Regions from separate parts of the Bacillus sp. LH1 genome, predicted to be linked through region 2. Evidence: riboswitches for the same ligand, from Rfam matches in the RefSeq annotation. Region 2 holds a riboswitch; the other holds the start of a gene.
The links. Region 2 has a riboswitch for FMN ahead of ACX9TM_RS07845 (ECF transporter S component). Riboswitches for the same ligand answer to the same signal wherever they lie in the genome.
Positions count from the first base shown of each region.

Region 1: another riboswitch for FMN. It lies ahead of ribD (bifunctional diaminohydroxyphosphoribosylaminopyrimidine deaminase/5-amino-6-(5-phosphoribosylamino)uracil reductase RibD); the one in region 2 lies ahead of ACX9TM_RS07845 (ECF transporter S component).

Region 1 is NZ_CM175007.1:4,008,578-4,018,210, forward strand. It holds gene ACX9TM_RS20655 (Na+/H+ antiporter family protein) at 1-836, shown strand, start outside; gene ACX9TM_RS20660 (LacI family DNA-binding transcriptional regulator) at 861-1,724, opposite strand; gene ACX9TM_RS20665 (GNAT family N-acetyltransferase) at 1,824-2,306, opposite strand; gene ACX9TM_RS20670 (alpha/beta hydrolase) at 2,388-3,314, shown strand; gene ACX9TM_RS20675 (DUF2552 family protein) at 3,324-3,569, opposite strand; gene ACX9TM_RS20680 (CDGSH iron-sulfur domain-containing protein) at 3,709-3,915, shown strand; FMN riboswitch at 4,106-4,249, shown strand; gene ribD (bifunctional diaminohydroxyphosphoribosylaminopyrimidine deaminase/5-amino-6-(5-phosphoribosylamino)uracil reductase RibD) at 4,555-5,667, shown strand; gene ribE (riboflavin synthase subunit alpha) at 5,649-6,293, shown strand; gene ribBA (bifunctional 3,4-dihydroxy-2-butanone 4-phosphate synthase/GTP cyclohydrolase II) at 6,306-7,499, shown strand; gene ribH (6,7-dimethyl-8-ribityllumazine synthase) at 7,518-7,979, shown strand; gene ACX9TM_RS20705 (hypothetical protein) at 8,002-8,322, opposite strand; gene bioB (biotin synthase) at 8,505-9,503, opposite strand; gene bioC (malonyl-ACP O-methyltransferase BioC) at 9,505-9,633, opposite strand, start outside.
Region 2 is NZ_CM175007.1:1,487,083-1,496,715, reverse strand. It holds gene ACX9TM_RS07880 (MerR family transcriptional regulator) at 1-809, opposite strand, end outside; gene ACX9TM_RS07875 (metallophosphoesterase) at 809-1,585, opposite strand; gene ACX9TM_RS07870 (LysM peptidoglycan-binding domain-containing protein) at 1,652-2,131, opposite strand; gene ACX9TM_RS07865 (CPBP family intramembrane glutamic endopeptidase) at 2,154-2,717, opposite strand; gene recQ (ATP-dependent DNA helicase RecQ) at 2,717-4,246, opposite strand; gene ACX9TM_RS07855 (YpbB family protein) at 4,236-5,297, opposite strand; gene ACX9TM_RS07850 (ferredoxin) at 5,596-5,844, shown strand; gene ACX9TM_RS07845 (ECF transporter S component) at 5,966-6,544, opposite strand; FMN riboswitch at 6,707-6,846, opposite strand; gene ACX9TM_RS07840 (hypothetical protein) at 7,095-7,781, shown strand; gene ACX9TM_RS07835 (peptidoglycan DD-metalloendopeptidase family protein) at 7,946-8,560, opposite strand; gene ACX9TM_RS07830 (cob(I)yrinic acid a,c-diamide adenosyltransferase) at 8,645-9,226, opposite strand; gene resE (sensor histidine kinase ResE) at 9,363-9,633, opposite strand, start outside.

The DNA.
Region 1 (9,633 bases), 2.5 Mb from region 2:
TCCCTGCAGGGTTCGGAAAAATTTATCATGACGTATTGCAAACCAACGCTGCGCAAAGCGGCCTTACATTTGATGTCACACTTATTCCAAAAGCAATGACTATTCCAGCAATCGGTATGATTATTGGATTATGTGTAGCGGTATTCATTACGTACCGAAAACCTCGTACGTATGAAACAGAACAAATTCATACTACCGAAAATGAAATCGTTCCCTATACAAAACGTAGCATTACTTTCGGGTTATTATCTATCATTGCTACATTAACTGTTCAATTAACAACAGAATCAATGATTTTCGGTGCTTTAGCAGGTATTATCGTCTTATCAGTTAGTGGCAGTCTACCACTTAAAGAAGCAGATGCGATATTAACAAGCGGAATGCGTATGATGTCCTTTATTGGCTTTGTTATGATTGCTGCCGCTGGATTCGGCGCTGTTCTTCGAAAAACAGGACATGTTGAATCTCTAGTGCAAACGAGTGCACATATAATCGGAAATAACAAACCACTCGCTGCATTTCTTATGCTCGTTATTGGACTTCTCGTTACGATGGGAATTGGTTCATCCTTTTCAACCATCCCTATCTTAACAACCATTTTTGTACCTCTTTGCATTCAGCTTGGATTTAGTCCAATGGCCACAATTGCAATTATCGGTACAGCCGGAGCACTAGGTGACGCAGGATCTCCAGCATCGGATAGTACCCTTGGACCAACATCCGGTTTAAATGCTGATGGTCAGCACCATCATATATGGGATACATGTGTACCCACTTTTCTACATTACAATATACCGTTACTTATATTTGGCTTTATTGCCGCAATTACATTATAAAAAGGTGCGTATAAAACGCACCTTTTACTTTTTTATTTTTCCTTTTAATTGTTGAAAAGCTACTTTTCCGTTATCTTTGACATAGCTTTCAATTGTCGGTAGTGATGAACCTATCCATTCACACTCTATACTCCCATTCGGTCCAACAATTTTTAATTTATCTGGTATATGTATATTTAGAAATCTCGCTGACCGAATTAACTCAATAGCAATCTGATCACTTGAGGCTACAATTCCATCTATATACGGATTGTTTTGCAATAATGTAATAAATTGTTTATTTGTATACCCTTGTACACATTCTTCTCGATAAGAGATTCCTTCATCCCAAACAGCGTCTAAAAACCCTGCTATATGATCTTCCATTTCTTCACTTTCTTCTCCCTCACCGAAATATGCAAGAAAGTGACACCCTTTCTCTTTTAATAAAGAAACAGCTCTCTGTCCACTTTCATAATAATTTCCATGTGATTGTTGCTCATCGATCACAACAAATGGAAATGGAATTTCTCCTACACTTTTAAAAACTGCTCTCGTCAAAATAACACCTGCAATGTTATTTTGCTTCAGCATATGTATGTATCTATCTTTATTCTCTATATTACAAATAATGATTTGATAGCCTTCTTTATATGCTATTTCCTCAATACAATGTAGCAAAGTGATGTTTGATTGGTTACATAAATTATCTACAAGTAATGCAATTATCGTTGAACTCTCTTTAAATAGTGGCTTCGCTGCACTGTTTGGCCTATAACGTAATTCTTCAATTGCTTCCTTTACTTGTTTTACTGTGTCCTCATGAACGTATCCTTTTTCATTAATAACTCGTGAAACGGTTGCGACTGAAACACCTGCCAATTTTGCAACATCACGTATAGTTGCCACATCGTCACCCCTTAATATGGTAATAGATTACAATTTTACGGTAACCTAAATTACACTATCCGTCAAGATTAATAACTCATATTTCTGAAAATTGTTACATCATTTCACTAAACGATACTCCAACTGAATTTCATGTAAAATTGGGATATTATCATATCCCATACGTGGAATTTCTTTCTTTATTTTTCGTGCCTCCTCTACCGCATTCACATATAAATTAGTCATTACAAAATTACGTTTTTGGTAAAATCGTAACGCATTCATATTATCATTTGTTGTAATAAGCCAAACCTGTCTGCACCGTTCTTCTTCTGCAACTTGTAATACACAATCCACAAGTTTCGTCCCTATTCCTTTTCTTTCTTCAAAGCTATCTAGCGATACAATTTCGCATATATTTCCGGTCACTTCATACGTTATAATTCCGATTATTCTGTCATCTGAGAGCGCAACAAATCCTGGCAACTCTTCTAACTGATGTTCCTTACCACGTGAAACCATCAATGAACTTCCCCAGTTCTCACACATGAACATTCGGATTGTTTCTTTCATCGCTGGCGTAATTTTTTGTATATGCAGCATTTCCTATTTCTCCCCTTTTATATCATTGTGATACAATATAAGTGTATCACATGTAACGGTATTTGGAGGATGAGGTAAAGTATGAAACGTTTTTTTGCAGCACTGTTTACTATACTAGGTGCAATAACTGCCCTTGGGATTTTCTTTACAAATAAAGTGATGTACTTAAAGAAAAAAACAGAGGAAGAAGTACTCGAAAGAGAAACGAAAAAACATTTTCGTATAGAGGATTTTGATGCTCTTCATAAAGAAGAAATTCATATCCCTTCACAATTCGGATACGACCTTCACGGATATTACATTCCTGCTGGTCATTCCACCAATAAGTTTATGGTTTTTTGCCACGGTGTAACTGTAAATAAAATAAACTCTGTAAAATATGCAAACTTATTCTTAAAAAGGGGATATAACGTCCTCATTTACGATCATCGTCGTCATGGTAAAACTGGCGGAAAAACAACAAGCTATGGATACTATGAAAAACATGATTTAAAATCCGTAGTTGACTGGCTAAAAAACCGTTTTGGCACCAATATTACACTTGGTATTCATGGTGAATCTATGGGAGCTGCAACACTTCTTCAATACGCAGGACTTGTAGAAGATGGTGCTGATTTCTATATTGCAGATTGTCCTTTCTCTGATTTTCAAGGACAATTACAGCACCGTTTAAAGGTTGAATTCCATTTACCAAAATGGCCTTTATTACCTTTAGCAAACGCATTTTTGAAAGTTCGTGACGGTTATACAATTCGTGAAGTTTCACCAATCGACTGTATAAAAAACATTAACAATCCCGTTCTCTTTATTCATAGTAAAGATGACGACTATATTTTAGCTGATATGACAAAAGCATTATATGAAGCGAAAGAAAATAATAAGCAGCTTTATATTGCAGAACACGGTGCACACGCTTGCTCTTATAACGAAAATAAAGAAGAGTACGAAGCAGCCGTCGATCAATTTTTAAACACATATGTGAAAGAAACAAAAAACAGGCTTGCATAAGCCTGTTTTTTATTGCGCTAAAACGTCTGTAACTTGTTCCATATTTTCAGAAATCCATTGCATTGCATCATCTAACGTTGGGAATTCTGTCGTTTGAAATGTTACTTCATCTTGAAGTAACCAAACATCCTTTGCCTCTTGCCCTACACCTGCAATGGACCAATGTAACAAACTATATGGATGATTATCATTCAAAAATGATGCCCACGTGCGCTCATTTGCAATGTTTCGTAATGTATGTAATTGTTTATCCATCTCTCGTCACCTTACTCTAGTCAGTTATGAAAACTATTATAACACTCTCTTCTTTCTCAAACAAAGTGCTCTTTTTATATTGTCAAGCACTTCCCTTGATTATATGATGAAATTAAGCGTTTGGGAAGGAGGGATAACGTTGGCAAAAGTACAAATTAAAGTAAATGATAATGGCTCTTTTCGCGTTACAGGGGACGTGGAATTAGTCGACTCACAAGGGAATGTATTCCCAGCAAAACCGGCATTTTCTTTATGCCGTTGTGGTTTATCAAAAAATATGCCTTATTGCGACGCTTCGCATAAAGGTAAATTCGAATCTGTTGTTAGAGCACCAGAGGCAGAATAATTTTACATGTGACATGCACATTTTTTTGTGCATGTTTTTTCTTTTTAGCAACTCCGTTATATCCCTTCTCCTTACAACATTTCTAATACTTTTATTTCCATTCCAGCCTGCATATATTTTCACACAATTCTTCACATTCGAATATTTTTTACTAGCCTTTTATTTTTTTTGTGCTATAATTTGAGCAAACAGCATCCTTCGGGGTCGGGTGAAATTCCCAACCGGCGGTGATGAAGTGAAAACTTCTAAGTCCGTGACCCGTTTTCAACTCGAAAACGGTGGATCTAGTGAAACTCTAGGGCCGACAGTATAGTCTGGATGGGAGAAGGATATGTTTCTAGTTTTTTATATAGTGAATACACTTTTATTTCAGTATGCATATTTTTAAAGATTCATTTTGATTCTTTATATATGTTTAATTTTCTATACTTATTTTTTATGCTGAAATAAAAAGAGACAACTAGCGTTTAAAAATTTGATATTTTGCTAGGTTTTTTCCTTATGCAGAAATATCAATTATCGTTAGGTTTCTTTCCTATGCTTTCGTATTCAAACTATATTTCTAGAAATCACGTCTCCCAAACCCCAAGGATATTAAATCCTTGGGGTTTTTTGATTTTTTTAGGAGAGGTGAAGAAAATGACAGATCAAGAATATATGAGGATTGCCCTGCAGTTAGCAGAAGGGACATCAGGACAAACAAGTCCAAATCCTATGGTTGGTGCTGTTGTTGTAAAAGATGGAAACATCGTTGGTATGGGGGCTCATTTACGAGCTGGTGAAGAACACGCAGAAGTTCATGCCCTTCAAATGGCTGGTCAGAACGCCAAAGACGCTACCGTTTATGTAACACTGGAACCGTGTAGCCACTTTGGAAAAACACCACCTTGTTGTGAATTGCTCATCGAAAAAGGAGTTAAGCGTGTTGTAATTGCTACTCTCGATTGTAATCCGCTCGTTTCTGGTAACGGAAAAAGAAGATTAGAGGAAGCTAGAATTGAAGTAACGACCGGTGTTCTTGAAGCAGAAGCAGTTTTATTAAATCGCTACTTTTTTCACTACATGAAAACGAAGCGCCCTTTTGTAACAATCAAAACAGCGATGAGCTTAGATGGAAAAACAGCAACTGTAACTGGTGAAAGTAAGTGGATTACAGGTGAAGAAGCACGTGCTGATGTTCACCAATATCGCCATACACATGATGCAATTCTTGTTGGAGTGAATACAGTTATAGCTGATAATCCTCATTTAACAACAAGAATTCCAAATGATGGGAAACATCCTATTCGCGTTGTTTTAGATACCCATTTACGAACGCCACCATCTTCTCATGTTATAACAGATGGTTTAGCACCGACATGGATTATTGTCGGTAAGGATGTAAAGGAAGAGAAGATATCTTCTTATGAATCTAAAAATATAGCTATATTCCAAATGGAAACGAAACATATAGAAATCGAGGACCTTCTTTCCTTTCTTGGAGAGAAACAAATTCTTTCTCTATTCGTTGAAGGTGGCCAATCGATTCATGCAAGTTTCTTAAAAACAAACAATTTTAATGAAATTGTAACCTATATAAGTCCGAAATTAATTGGTGGGAAAGATGCTCCTACTTTATTTGGAGGAAATGGTTTTTCAAAATTACAAAATGCGCTTTCCTTGAAAATTCAAGAGATGAAACAAATTGGTGATGATATAAAAATCGTTGCGAATGCCCGAAACGAGGTGACGAAATGTTTACAGGAATTGTAGAAGAATTAGGAACGATAGCAAACATGCAACAAAGCGGAGAAGCGATGAAATTAACGATTCATGCAAAAAAAATTTTATCAGATGTTCACTTAGGTGATAGTATCGCGGTTAACGGTATTTGCTTAACTGTAACAAGCTTTACAACTACTTCATTTACAGTTGATGCAATGCCTGAAACGATGCAGTCGACATCACTTCGCATGCTTAAACCGCACTCTAAAGTAAATTTAGAGCGCGCAATGGCTGCAAACGGACGATTCGGTGGACATTTCGTTTCAGGACATATTGATGGAATCGGAACGATTTTAAATAAAAAACAACATTACAATGCCGTCTATTACAAAATAGCAATTTCTGATGAACTACTGCGCTATTGTTTGCAGAAAGGGTCCATTGCTGTTGATGGAACGAGTTTAACGATATTTGATATAGACGAATCTTCCATAACGATTTCACTCATCCCGCACACAGTAAGCGAATCTGTCATTGGAGCAAAAAATGCCGGAGATATCGTAAACATTGAGTGTGACATGATTGGTAAATATATTGAACGCTTTATTACTAAACCTACAAAACGAGTAGGTTCAATGACCGAAAGCTTTTTACAAGAAAACGGATTTCTATAAGGGGGAAGCACAATGTTTCATCGTATTGAAGAAGCTCTAGAAGATTTAAAAAAAGGTAAAGTCGTTATCGTATGTGATGATGAAAACCGAGAAAATGAAGGCGATTTTATTGCTTTAGCAGAGTACATTACACCAGAAACAATTAATTTTATGATTACACATGGCCGTGGTCTCGTTTGTGTACCGATTACGGAAGGGTACGCAGAACGTCTACAATTAGAACCAATGGTATCTCATAATACAGATTCACATCATACTGCGTTTACAGTGAGCATTGACCATGTCTCTACAACAACAGGGATTAGCGCTCACGAACGTGCAACTACGATACAAGAATTGTTAAACCCCGCATCAAAAGGTGCTGATTTCAATCGACCTGGACATATCTTTCCATTAATTGCGAAAGAAGGCGGTGTCCTGCGTCGTGCAGGTCATACAGAAGCTGCTGTTGATTTAGCAAAGCTATGCGGTGCCGAACCAGCTGGAGTTATTTGCGAGATTATAAATGAGGACGGCACGATGGCACGTGTACCTGATTTAATAGAATGCGCAAAACAATTTGATATAAAAATGATTACAATAGAAGATTTAATTGCTTACCGCCGCCATCATGAAACACTTGTGACGAGAGAAGTGGAAATTACATTACCTACAGATTTCGGTACTTTCCACGCAATTGGCTATTCTAACTCATTAGATACGAAAGAACATATCGCACTTGTAAAAGGTGATATTTCAACAAGTGAACCGGTACTTGTACGTGTTCATTCTGAATGCTTAACAGGAGATGTATTCGGTTCACATCGCTGCGATTGCGGACCACAACTCCATGCAGCACTTGCTCAAATTGAGCGTGAAGGAAAAGGTGTTCTTCTTTATATGAGGCAAGAAGGAAGAGGCATTGGGCTTCTTAATAAGCTTCGTGCTTATAAATTACAAGAAGAAGGATTTGATACTGTAGAAGCAAATGAAAAACTCGGCTTCCCTGCTGATCTTCGTGATTACGGTATCGGTGCTCAAATATTAAAAGATTTAGGTTTACAGAGTTTACGATTATTAACGAATAACCCAAGAAAAATTGCTGGCTTACAAGGTTACGATTTAGAAGTAGTCGAGCGTGTACCGTTGCAAATGCCAGCAAAAGAAGAGAATAAATCGTATTTACAAACGAAAGTAAACAAATTAGGACACTTACTAAACTTATAATTAAAGGAGAGATTTATTATGGTATTCGAAGGTCATTTAGTTGGTACAGGATTAAAAGTTGGAGTTGTTGTTGGACGTTTTAACGAATTTATTACAAGTAAGTTACTTGGCGGCGCTTTAGACGGATTAAAGCGTCACGGTGTAGAAGAAAATGATATTGATGTTGCTTGGGTTCCTGGTGCATTTGAAATTCCTTTAATCGCTAAAAAGATGGCTAGTAGCGGAAAGTATGATGCTGTTATTACATTAGGTACTGTAATCCGAGGTGCTACAACTCACTACGATTACGTTTGTAATGAAGTAGCAAAAGGTGTTGCGTCTTTATCACTACAAATGGACATCCCAGTTATTTTCGGCGTATTAACGACAGAAACAATTGAACAAGCGATTGAACGCGCAGGTACGAAAGCTGGTAATAAAGGATATGAATCAGCTGTTGCTGCAATTGAAATGGCTCACTTATCAAAACAATGGGCATAAAAAAAGAGGCTGCGGCCTCTTTTTATTTTTTCACCTTTTTTTGTACATCTTTTATTAATTCATTCATCGTTTTTCCTTCTGTTTTTATATGAAGAGCTTGTGCCGTTCTCCATACATTCTCTCTTTTTTTCGCTTCTTCTATAATAGTAATTTCTTTTCTAACTTCCTTTAAATCTTTTCCTTCCGTTTTCAATCCAAAATGTTCAGCTTTCGTTCGAAAGTGTTGTTCGATTCTTTGTTGCATTTCTTTTTGTTCAGGATTTTCAGCAGCCTTAACTGGATCAGAACTTATTGCTTTTATTAAAATTAAACAAGTCATAATCGCTAATATGTATTTGTACATGTAAAATCCTCCAACCCAATATAAATTACATATTTACTATGTACAACTAGGGCTTGGAAAATTCGTCCACAAAAATTCTTTTTTTCGCTTAAAAACCAATAATATCAAGCGTTTACAACTATTTATTACATTTTATTTACAAAAAAAGCAAACCCTTTTACAAGTTTGCTTTTTCATCTATCTTATAATGCACATTCTTCAATCTCAAATCCTAAATCTGCAATCATACCCCAGTCCGCAGTCGGCTCTTGTCCAGCTGTCGTTAAGTAGTCCCCGACAAAAATAGAGTTTGCTGCAAATAAACCGATTGGCTGTACAGAACGTAAATTGATTTCACGTCCTCCTGAAATACGAATTTCTTTTGTTGGGTTTACAAAACGCATCATTGCCAGTACTTTTAAACATTCTACTGGAGTTAACTCTTTTTGTCCTTCAAGAGGTGTCCCCTTTACAGCAACAAGGAAATTACAAGGGATAGAATCTGCATCTATACGTTGTAATTCAAATGCAATTTCAGCACGCTCTTCAATTGTTTCTCCCATGCCAAAAATCGCTCCCGAGCATGGGGAAATGCCCGCTTGTTTTGCTTTTTGAACTGTATCAACACGATCATCATACGTATGAGTTGAACAAATACTATCGTAATTATTTGCATGTGTATTTAAGTTGTGGTTATAACGATGCACGCCTGCTTCCGCTAAACGTCCTGCTTGATCTTCATTTAAGAAACCTAAACAACAACAAATCTTCAAGTCTGTCGTTTCACGAATTTCCTTAACTGCTCCAATTACGTGATTTACCTCTTTATCCGTCGGACGACGACCAGACGCTACAATACAATATGTACCTGCTTTACGGCGTATTGCTTCATGTGCCCCTTCTACAATCTTCTCCTGCGTTAACCATGCATATTTATCAATCGGTGCTTCTGAAATAATAGACTGTGAGCAATATCCACAATCTTCAGGACATAATCCAGATTTCGTATTAATAATCATATTCAATTTTACTTTCTTACCAAAGTGATGATGGCGAATAATGTAAGCCGCATTCATAATTTCTAAAACTTCGGTATCATCAGCTTCTAATATCGCTATTGCATCTTCTTTTGTAATCATCTTCTCTTCCACTACGTCGTATGCAAGTTTTTTCCAATCCCTTTTTGTTTGTACTTGTTTCATTTCATCTCTTCCCCTCTTTTGTTATATGTATAAATAAAGCATGATACGTTGCCATTATCCCTTCATTTCCCGTGAAGTCTCTTTCGTATATGCGTAGCATCGCACGAAAGAGTGAGGGACTTTGACAATA
Region 2 (9,633 bases):
TCCAACTGGTTTAGAACGCCTAGCTTTCCGATAAATCCAACAGAAAGAGATTCCCTTTTTTCTTGTAATAAATTTATAAAGTTCATCGTCTTTTTCATTTCTTGTTCGTCAGCAAAAGATATAAATACATATTTCGGCTGTATTTCCTCTACCGCTGATAACATACCATCTTCAGCTAAGCTTGTCCTAATATATATCGCCTCATATCCTTTTAAGCGTAAATAAGTTGAAAAAATAAATCCTTTCAATGCATCCTTTTCTAACACAATAACTTTGTGTAAAGAGGAAAACATTGAGGCATTGTGATACACCATCCCTAGACGCGTTTGTAAAAATGATAGTGCATATTGAAATTGCACCATTGAAATCTCATTATTATTTTTTGACGTTAATAATTTGTCTGTCACTCGAAGAACGATACTGGCAACAACCTTTTCTGTTGAATATATACTAAAAGCTTCGTTTAATAATGCAGCAATTGTAATTTCATCAAATTTTAACAAAGCTTGTAGCAAATCGTCCACTAAAACAACTTCTTTATCGAAATGTATCTCTTTTTGAACTGTACTCTGCAAACGATTCTCTTCTAATAACTGAACTGCTTGTCCAATCATCATACCGGAAGAAACTTTTTCCATTAACCATTTTAAAATTTGAATATGCTCTTCTGTATATAAGCGATGCCCAGCTTGATTCCGCTTTGGGGCAATAATTTGATATCGTCTTTCCCATGCACGAAGCGTACTCGGCTGAACTCCAATTATATTCGAAACGGCTTTTATATTATATTTCCCACTAAGAGTTGGCATCATTTCCCTCCGCACAATGTAATGATATGTGTTTGAGCAGGTGCTCGGAAACGAAGTGGTATCAATGTTGTTCCATACCCATTACTAACAAAGAGAATCGTATTCAAATGGTTATATACGCCACCTTTTAAATATTTTTTAGATGGGAATAATCGGATTTGTCCTCCATGCGTATGTCCACTTAACACAAGTGAAATCTGTTCATTTCCAGACATTTTTTTTATTATATCAGGGTTGTGACTAACTAGGATACGAAAACCATCTTCTTTACAATCCGCCAATGCCAAATCTAGACGATCACGGTGCAATCCAACATCATCTATACCGAGCAAACAAATTTTCTCTCCTAATTCAGACTCAAATACCACTCTTGTATTATCTAAAACTTTTACGTTATTTTCTAATAATAACGCATCTAATTCATGATATTCTATCTCATAATCATTGTTTCCCCACACAAAATATACAGGACCTATCTCTCTTAACTTTTGAATATTCGCAGAGATTTTTGATAAAGAGACACCTTTCTCTGCTAAATCTCCTCCGATAATTACGAGATCTACTTTTCCTTTTACTTGTTCAATTAACAAATTCGAAATGACCCTTCTATGAATATCAGAAATAAAAAACACATTTACTTTTTGAAAACTTTTCGGAAATTCTTTAAATACTAAAGTATGTTCCAACACCGTATTACGCATCGCTTCTTTATACATCACAAAAAGTAATAAAATCCCCATGCCTATGAGAGTACTGAATAATATAATCCATATCATATTTTTGACTCCCTCCTCATAAAGATAATCCTAGGCTTTTATAACAAACTGTGATCGCTTAACTCGCTAGCTTTCTTGCTTTGTGGACTTATCTTTTATCGGAATTTTTAATTCTTGACCTGCACTCACTTCATCTTCCTGCAAGTTATTATACTTTTTAATTACTTCAATTCCATTTCCATCTGAAAAATATTGCTTCGCTATACTTTCTAAAGTTTCTCCCTCTTTCACAGTATGCGTTATTACTTTTTCAGAATGTTTCTGCGACTCAGATTTAGCTGAATCAAAGAAGATTACTTCAAACGCACTTTTTCCAGCATTATTACTATCACCCTTCACCTGAATATATTTATCCGTGTACCACAAAATACTAATCGGCAGAAGAATGAATAGAAATGTTAAAACCCGGACGAAAATGTGATTTATTTTAAACTTTTGTTTTTTCTCTTTATTTCTATGAATTTCACTACGCGGCGGTAAACTTTCTTTTTCTTCCACTCGCTCAACTTCTAATTCCTCTTCAAAATCAGGAATTCGTTTCCTCATGTTGTTCACCACCACCTTCCATTTATTTTCTTAATTGGAGTCCCATTATAAAATCAACAAGAAAGTGTGCAAAGATTGTTATAAACAAATTTCCTGTCCATTCAAATACATAACCAAAGACAAAACTAATAAAACAGACGAAACAAAATAAAAATGGCTTTGTTATATAACGAATATGTAACACTGCAAATACGAAGCTCGCAATTACAATTCCAAAATGAGTCTGTACTACACCTCTAAATAAAAATTCTTCTGCAAAACCAATCAAGAACGTAATAACGAGTAAGTGTAGAACGGACATTCCTCGAAACATCTTATCGTTAATACCACCATCATCAAACCATGACTCCGGAAACACTCGCATTGCAACATAATCTAATAACACAATACCAATCGCTAACAAACCACCTATAATAAGTATAGATACTGGTTCCCATTTCCATAAATTAAAGACTTCTTTTACATCTTGAAATAATATATATGCCAGTAAACAGCCAATACCGATAATAATTAACTGTGTTATATATAGATTCAGCCTTATTTCCTGCGGACTCATATCTTCAACATTATGCCTTTGAATGTTCATCATTCCTCCATCTTTTCTAGGCCGAAAAGCTTTTGTAACTCTGTTTCCCAATTATAGTCGAAATCCGATTGTTGCGCTCGTCTTTTTTTATAATCTTCTTTGGTAATACCGCAATAATCGCAGCAATTAATTAACTCTTGCTCTTTCCTATAACCGAACTGTTGCAGCACATATTCACGTCTACACCCTTTAACTTGTATCCATGACTTCATATTTTCTAGCTCACTATATTTATTACGCAACCTTATTTCTACTTCAGCTATTAATCGGTTCATGATTTCATCTGACAAACCTTCTAATAATAATCTTCGTTGTTGTATAATTCCAACCTGTTCGAGATGATAACGAACGAAACGCCAATATTGCTCATTAAATCTTGCTGCATTATAACAAATTTCTTCTACATCTTCTATTGGTAATTCCTTCGTTTGAAATATTCTTTCTTGTAGTAAAGAAAATAAAAATTTTATTTGTGACTTACTTGGCAATTCATCCTCAATGATTGAAATTGGTAAATCATGATCCAACGGACTACATAATAAAATAGCTATACTCGGTTCGCCATCTCTTCCAGCTCTTCCGATTTCTTGTAAGTAAGAGGCTATATTAGTTGGATAATGAAAATGAATAATATATCGCGTATTCGCCTTATTTACCCCCATACCAAATGCACTTGTGCATATTACAAGTTGCAATTGATCGTTCATAAACTGCTGTTGAATTAACATACGCTCTTCATGTTCCATACCACCATGATAAAAAGCTACACCAGTAACACCTTTCCCTCTCAAGTATTCCGTTAACCTTTCTGTCCACGCTCTACTTGAGCAATATACAATCCCCGGCCCTTGTAAATACATCACCTGCTCTAAAAGCGCCTCTTTCTTTTCTTCTATCGTCTCTACAAATTGCACATCCATTGCAATATTAGGACGATCAATAGAGTATACATGTTCCGCGGCACCCTTTAAATTTAAACTATCTGCGATATCCTGCAGTACCCCTTTTGTCGCTGTGGCTGTCAATGCTAATACTGTAGGAGAACCAATATTTTCAATAACTACATTTAGTTTTTTATAGTCCGGTCTAAAATCATAACCCCATTGAGAAATACAATGAGCCTCATCAACAACAAATAATGAAATATGAATTTTCTTCAATTCCCTAATTAATAACTCCGACTGCAACATCTCTGGTGAAACAAAAATAAATTTATATGAAGATAATTTTTTCATCGCTTCTCTTTTTTCATTTAATGTCCGAAAACTATTAAATGCTATCACTCGGTTTTTCACAACATACTTTAATTGTGTCACTTGATCTTCCATTAAAGATAATAACGGTGATACAACAAGCACTGTTCCTTCTCGCATAAGCCCCGGAAACTGATAGCACATAGATTTCCCTCTTCCAGTCGGAAGCATTGCTATCACATCTTTTCCTTCTAATAAATCTGTAATTACTCCTTTTTGACCTGGACGAAATTCAGAATATCCAAACCACTTATATAAATATTCTTCAAGTTTCATTTACACCCTCCATCCGCGCTAATACAAGACGAACTTCAAAATAAGAGATATCTTCTCCAACCGCTTGTTTCAAAACACGTAACTTCCGCGTTTGCAATGCTTCAATTACTTTTATTACTTTGTCTATCTTTTCTTTTTCCATAAACATTTCAATAGAAAAATCTTTTTCTCGCAAAGCAATTTCAACAAAATGATCTTCTATCGTTGCAACCTTTAAATTCCGAATCGTCGCTATTTCTTCTAAAGAACGTCCTTGTCTCCAAAAATTATATGTTTTTTTCGTGGATAAACTAAATAATTCAGCTCTCTCATTTGGATAAGATATAATTTCAGCTAATAGTGGAAATTCATTTTCTTTATCACGAACTTCTTGTATAAAGAAATGTATTGTACCCCAAAATAAAAAATACACCCTGAATATATCTTGTTTCGTAATTTCTGCTAATTGTTGCAATGTACAACCAATGCGTTCATAACCCGTTAATCGATATGTTACAATCGTCGCTTCTATCGTATTACTCTTTTCTAAAAGATTATGTACTTCCGTCCATAGTTTTCTCGCCAACTCACTTCTCTTATATGGCCTTCCTGTTAGAAAACGTTTCACCCACATCATTATTTCTGTATCTTGCTGAATTGGAATAAATCTCGTATTATTCTGTTGTAAATTTGATATGGTTTGAATAATTAATGATAATCTTTTCCAAAATGTTTCACCTAATTCACCATAATGTAAACCATGCAAATGCGCCGGAAAAGCATAAACTTCCTCCCATTTATGTAACTGCATTTTACCCGTAGGTGTTAACACATATGTATTTTCATGTATTTCTTGAATAAAATCCGCTTGCAACAACTTTGCAACTTCACCATCATAGTCATTTCTATTTAATGATTTATATATTCCGAACAAAAAAGAAATTCGGAACATATTTCCATCTTGTAAAGTTTGCGAAGAACGTTTGCCCTTTAGTAAATAATAAATAGAAGAAACGGTTCTTTCACCATTCAATTGTTTTAAACAATGCAACAAAGTATATTGTATTTGCATGACCGCTTCCACCTTCCAATCTTAACTTCATTCTTTTCAGTACAATTACACTATCTACTGTCGCTCATTAAACTTATCATATAAGAACTATATACTTGTATATATTCTATTGTATCAAACGAAATCATATTTACGTATTTTGAAAATCTTATGACATAATTCAAAAATAAGTTGACACTCTAATTGATAAGCATTATCATTATAATTTTATGTTGAAAAGTTTTACAAACCGTTTTACAATAAGGTTATAATTTTTATGGCGAGCTTTTCACATACATATTATCAGGAGGGAAAAAAGATGGCAAAATATACAATCGTTGATAAAGATACTTGTATTGCATGTGGTGCTTGTGGCGCTGCTGCACCAGACATTTATGACTATGATGATGAAGGTATTGCATTTGTAACATTAGATGATAACCAAGGTATCGTTGAAATTCCAGATGTATTAATTGAAGATATGATGGATGCATTCGAAGGCTGTCCAACTGACTCAATTAAAGTTGCTGACGAATCATTCGACGGAGACGCTTTAAAATTCGAATAGTCTTTTATTAACTTCAAAAAACGCCCCTCCTATTGATGAGGGGCGTTTTTTGTATCTAAATTTTATTTTCCTTAATAAAAAACCATTAGTAGTTTCACACTACTAATGGTTTTAGTATATATTATGCATTTTTCATTTTTGCAAACACCCATACTTTCAGGCGTGAGAATAATGCTACAAATACAATTGTTACAACAATCCCTTTAATTAAATTAAATGGTAAGATTGCCGTTACAACCGTTGTTTTTATAGCTTCGCTAGACATAGCTGGTGAATTTAAAAACCAAGTGTACGCCGGGAATATGATGATGTAGTTTAATACACTCATAATAAGTGCCATTGTAATTGTCCCTAGCATTAATCCTGTAGTTAAACTCTTCACAGTACGATACTTTCTAAATAAGAAAGCTGCTGGCCCAATAAATAAACATCCTGCAATAAAGTTTGCAATTTCTCCAACTGGTACTCCCGTTAAACTTCCTTGAATCCCGTAATGTAAAATGTTCTTTATCGCCTCTACAATCACTCCTGCTACTGGTCCAAAGATAATTGCCGCAATTAGAGCTGGTACATCACTAAAATCAATTTTCAAAAATGGCGGAAGCCCTGGGAACGGGAAATCCAACATCATTAGTAAATATGCAATACTACTTAGCATCGCTACACTCACCATCTGCACTACACTGTTTTTTTGTTTCATCTTTCTCTCTCCTTTTCCATCGATCATCTCATGGAAAGTGGAAAGGTTCTGCTATGCCTATTTTTTCATAGAACGAAAAAACCCTTTGTGTTTTACACAAAGGGAGAATTTAAGGCACATCAAACAGACGTTCAAATCCATATCTTTTTTGAACGCTTGAACCTCCATCTTCTCCCATCCAGACTATACTGTCGGCTTTGGAATCACACCAAATCCTGCCTTAACGGCTCGCGGGCTTAGAACAAAATCATAAATAGTTCATCACCGCCGGTCGGGATTTTCACCCTGCCCCGAAGATAGACCGATATTCTATTTTCCCCTTCATTATACAACAACCTCATAACATTGTGAACTAAAAAATTGTAACTTATTTAAAATTAGTTATTTATTTTTCGTAACAACAAATAAATTGCGAGATATTTTACAATACAATCCATATTTTTTATTATTCGGCATTTCTCTTTTGAATTACCTAGTCATATATAATTAAAAGTGATAAGATATTGAATTGTTAAGATAAGAACATTTTCTGAGTTATGGAGGAAATGTCATGAAAAAAGACAAGAGACATTCTATTCGAGAAGCAATGAAAAAAAACTTAAGAAAAGAATACTTTTACTTAAAAAAAGAATTACTTTTCTACTGCCCAATTGATTTAGGCACATTCTCAAACGAGACATACTATGCTACTTTCGATGAAGATGGCATCAGTATTTATCAGTATGATAAAAAAACAGAAAGTAAATTAAAATTGTGTGAGCGTCATCCGTGGAAGAGTTGGAATAAAGTGAAGATTGATCACTATTTGACAACTTCTCAATTTATTTTTCAGGGTGAGCGAAATTGGATCTTATCTCTTTTTCAAAAAGGAAAAGAAGCTCAAAAAATTATTGAAGAGCATACATCTTTACAAACAGAAGTTGTTTCCCGCTCTTTCTTAAAAAAACTTCCTGGTTTTCGTTCTAATACACCACTGAATAAATACATCGGTAGTATTTGTTACACTGCACTTATTGCATTTTTATTAAAATGGATGATTCCATTTCAAGCACCACAAATCGCCCTGTATTCTATCTCGATTGGTTGTATGCTTCTTGGCCTACTTTGTTTGACAATCGGTTTAATTGAACCGACTATCGTACTGTTTCGAACAAAAGAGAAAACAAGAACAAAAGTTTTTTACTTATATAGCTATTTAGCTATTTCTGGATTTATATGTGTCTTTATTTTTTGGTAAAAGAAGCCGTCCCAAAATAAATTTTGGGACGGTTTTCTTTTAGATATAGATGCTCTGATTCACTCAATAGTTCTAGCAAAAGCGCCCATATAATTTCATTTACATTGAATCTTATTTAAGAAGAACATAAATTTGTTCAAAGTTTAATTTTTGAAGCGTTTCCTTTACTTAACATATAATTGTTGATTAGGATAAATTAGCTCTTGCTGCAATCCATTTTTTTCTTTAATTTCCTTAAGTGTCATACTAAATTTCCGTGCAATACTAACTAAAGTATCCCCTTTTTGTACGACATATAATGACGAAGAAACAACTTCATTTCTTTGTTCACTTAAAACAAGCAATGGGTTCATCGCATTCTTTTTCGCCATCGTCCATCTTCCTTGATGAAGTTCTAGATGTAAGTGCGCACCTCGCGATTCTCCCGTGTTCCCTACTTCTCCAATTTTTTCTCCTTTGGAAATATAATCTCCTTGATCCACATATCTCTTATTTAAATGTGCATATACAGCCTCATATTCTCCGTGTTTAATAAATACAACATTTCCATAACTACTTGAATAATAAGACCTCGTTACCTTACCATCTTGGATAGCTGCCACAGGCGTTCCAATCGGCGCAGCTACATCAATACCATAGTGTTTTCCATGCCTTGTCCCAAAATAATCACTTATCTGACCTTCAACAGGCCATGTCCATCGATTTTCTTCTGCATAAACATGTAATTGAGATACAAACAGTATACTCAATAACATGACACCGCATTTTAAAACTTTCATATACATCCTCCGTTTTCTAATTACCACCATACCTTCTCTATTTTGGTATATTACAGAAAAAAGTATACAAAAAAAGAAAGTGAATTACTCCACTTCCTTCTCTTTCTTATCACGAAAAACTACTGCACTACGGTTATACTCCACATCTTTCACTTGTAATCGGGCATTTATTACTCGAGCTATCGCAAACAAATAATCAGATAATCTATTTACATACTTTAATACAACTTCATTTATTTTCACTTCTTTTTGCAATGATACTATAGAGCGTTCTGCTCTCCTTACAACAGTACGTGCAATATGAATAGTAGCCGCTGCCTCGCTACCACCTGGCAAAATAAAGCGTTCTAGTGGCGGGGCTTCTTCTATATATAAATCAATCTTTCTTTCTAAACTTTCAACCATCACAATTGTCACTTTATAAGGAATTTTTTGTTCCACTATTGCCAAGTCTCCTCCGCAATCAAATAGTTCATGTTGAATATTTTCGAGCTCATTGTAAATATCTATAAAAGCCCCGCCTTGAAGCTTAGTCATTGCATATCCAATATGAGAATTTGCCTCGTCTATTGTTCCATACGCTTCCACACGGATATCATCTTTATCAACCCTGCCACCTATTACACTTGTCGTTCCTTTATCTCCTGTTTTTGTATATAATTTCATTTCTTCACAGCACCTCTCTTGTTATTCTTTATTCGAGCAACATAGAAAAAAGTTCTACCATTCTTTATTTAATTGAGTTTACAAAAAAATAAAAAACAGCAGAACTTTATTCATTATCAACTTTAAAAACGCATATCTAAATTATACGATTCGGTAAATATACAGAGAATGTAGTTCCTTCTCCAACAACACTTGATACAGAAATTTTACCATCATGGCCTTGAACAATATTTTTCGCAATCGCAAGCCCGAGTCCTGTTCCACCCTTTTTCCCACGTGTTCTTGCTTTATCAGCTTTATAGAAACGATCAAATAAAAATGGAATATCTTCTTCTGGAATGCCTGCACCCGAATCTTGTACTTCAAAAATAAGACCGTTATTTTTCGTATCAATTACAAGCGTTACA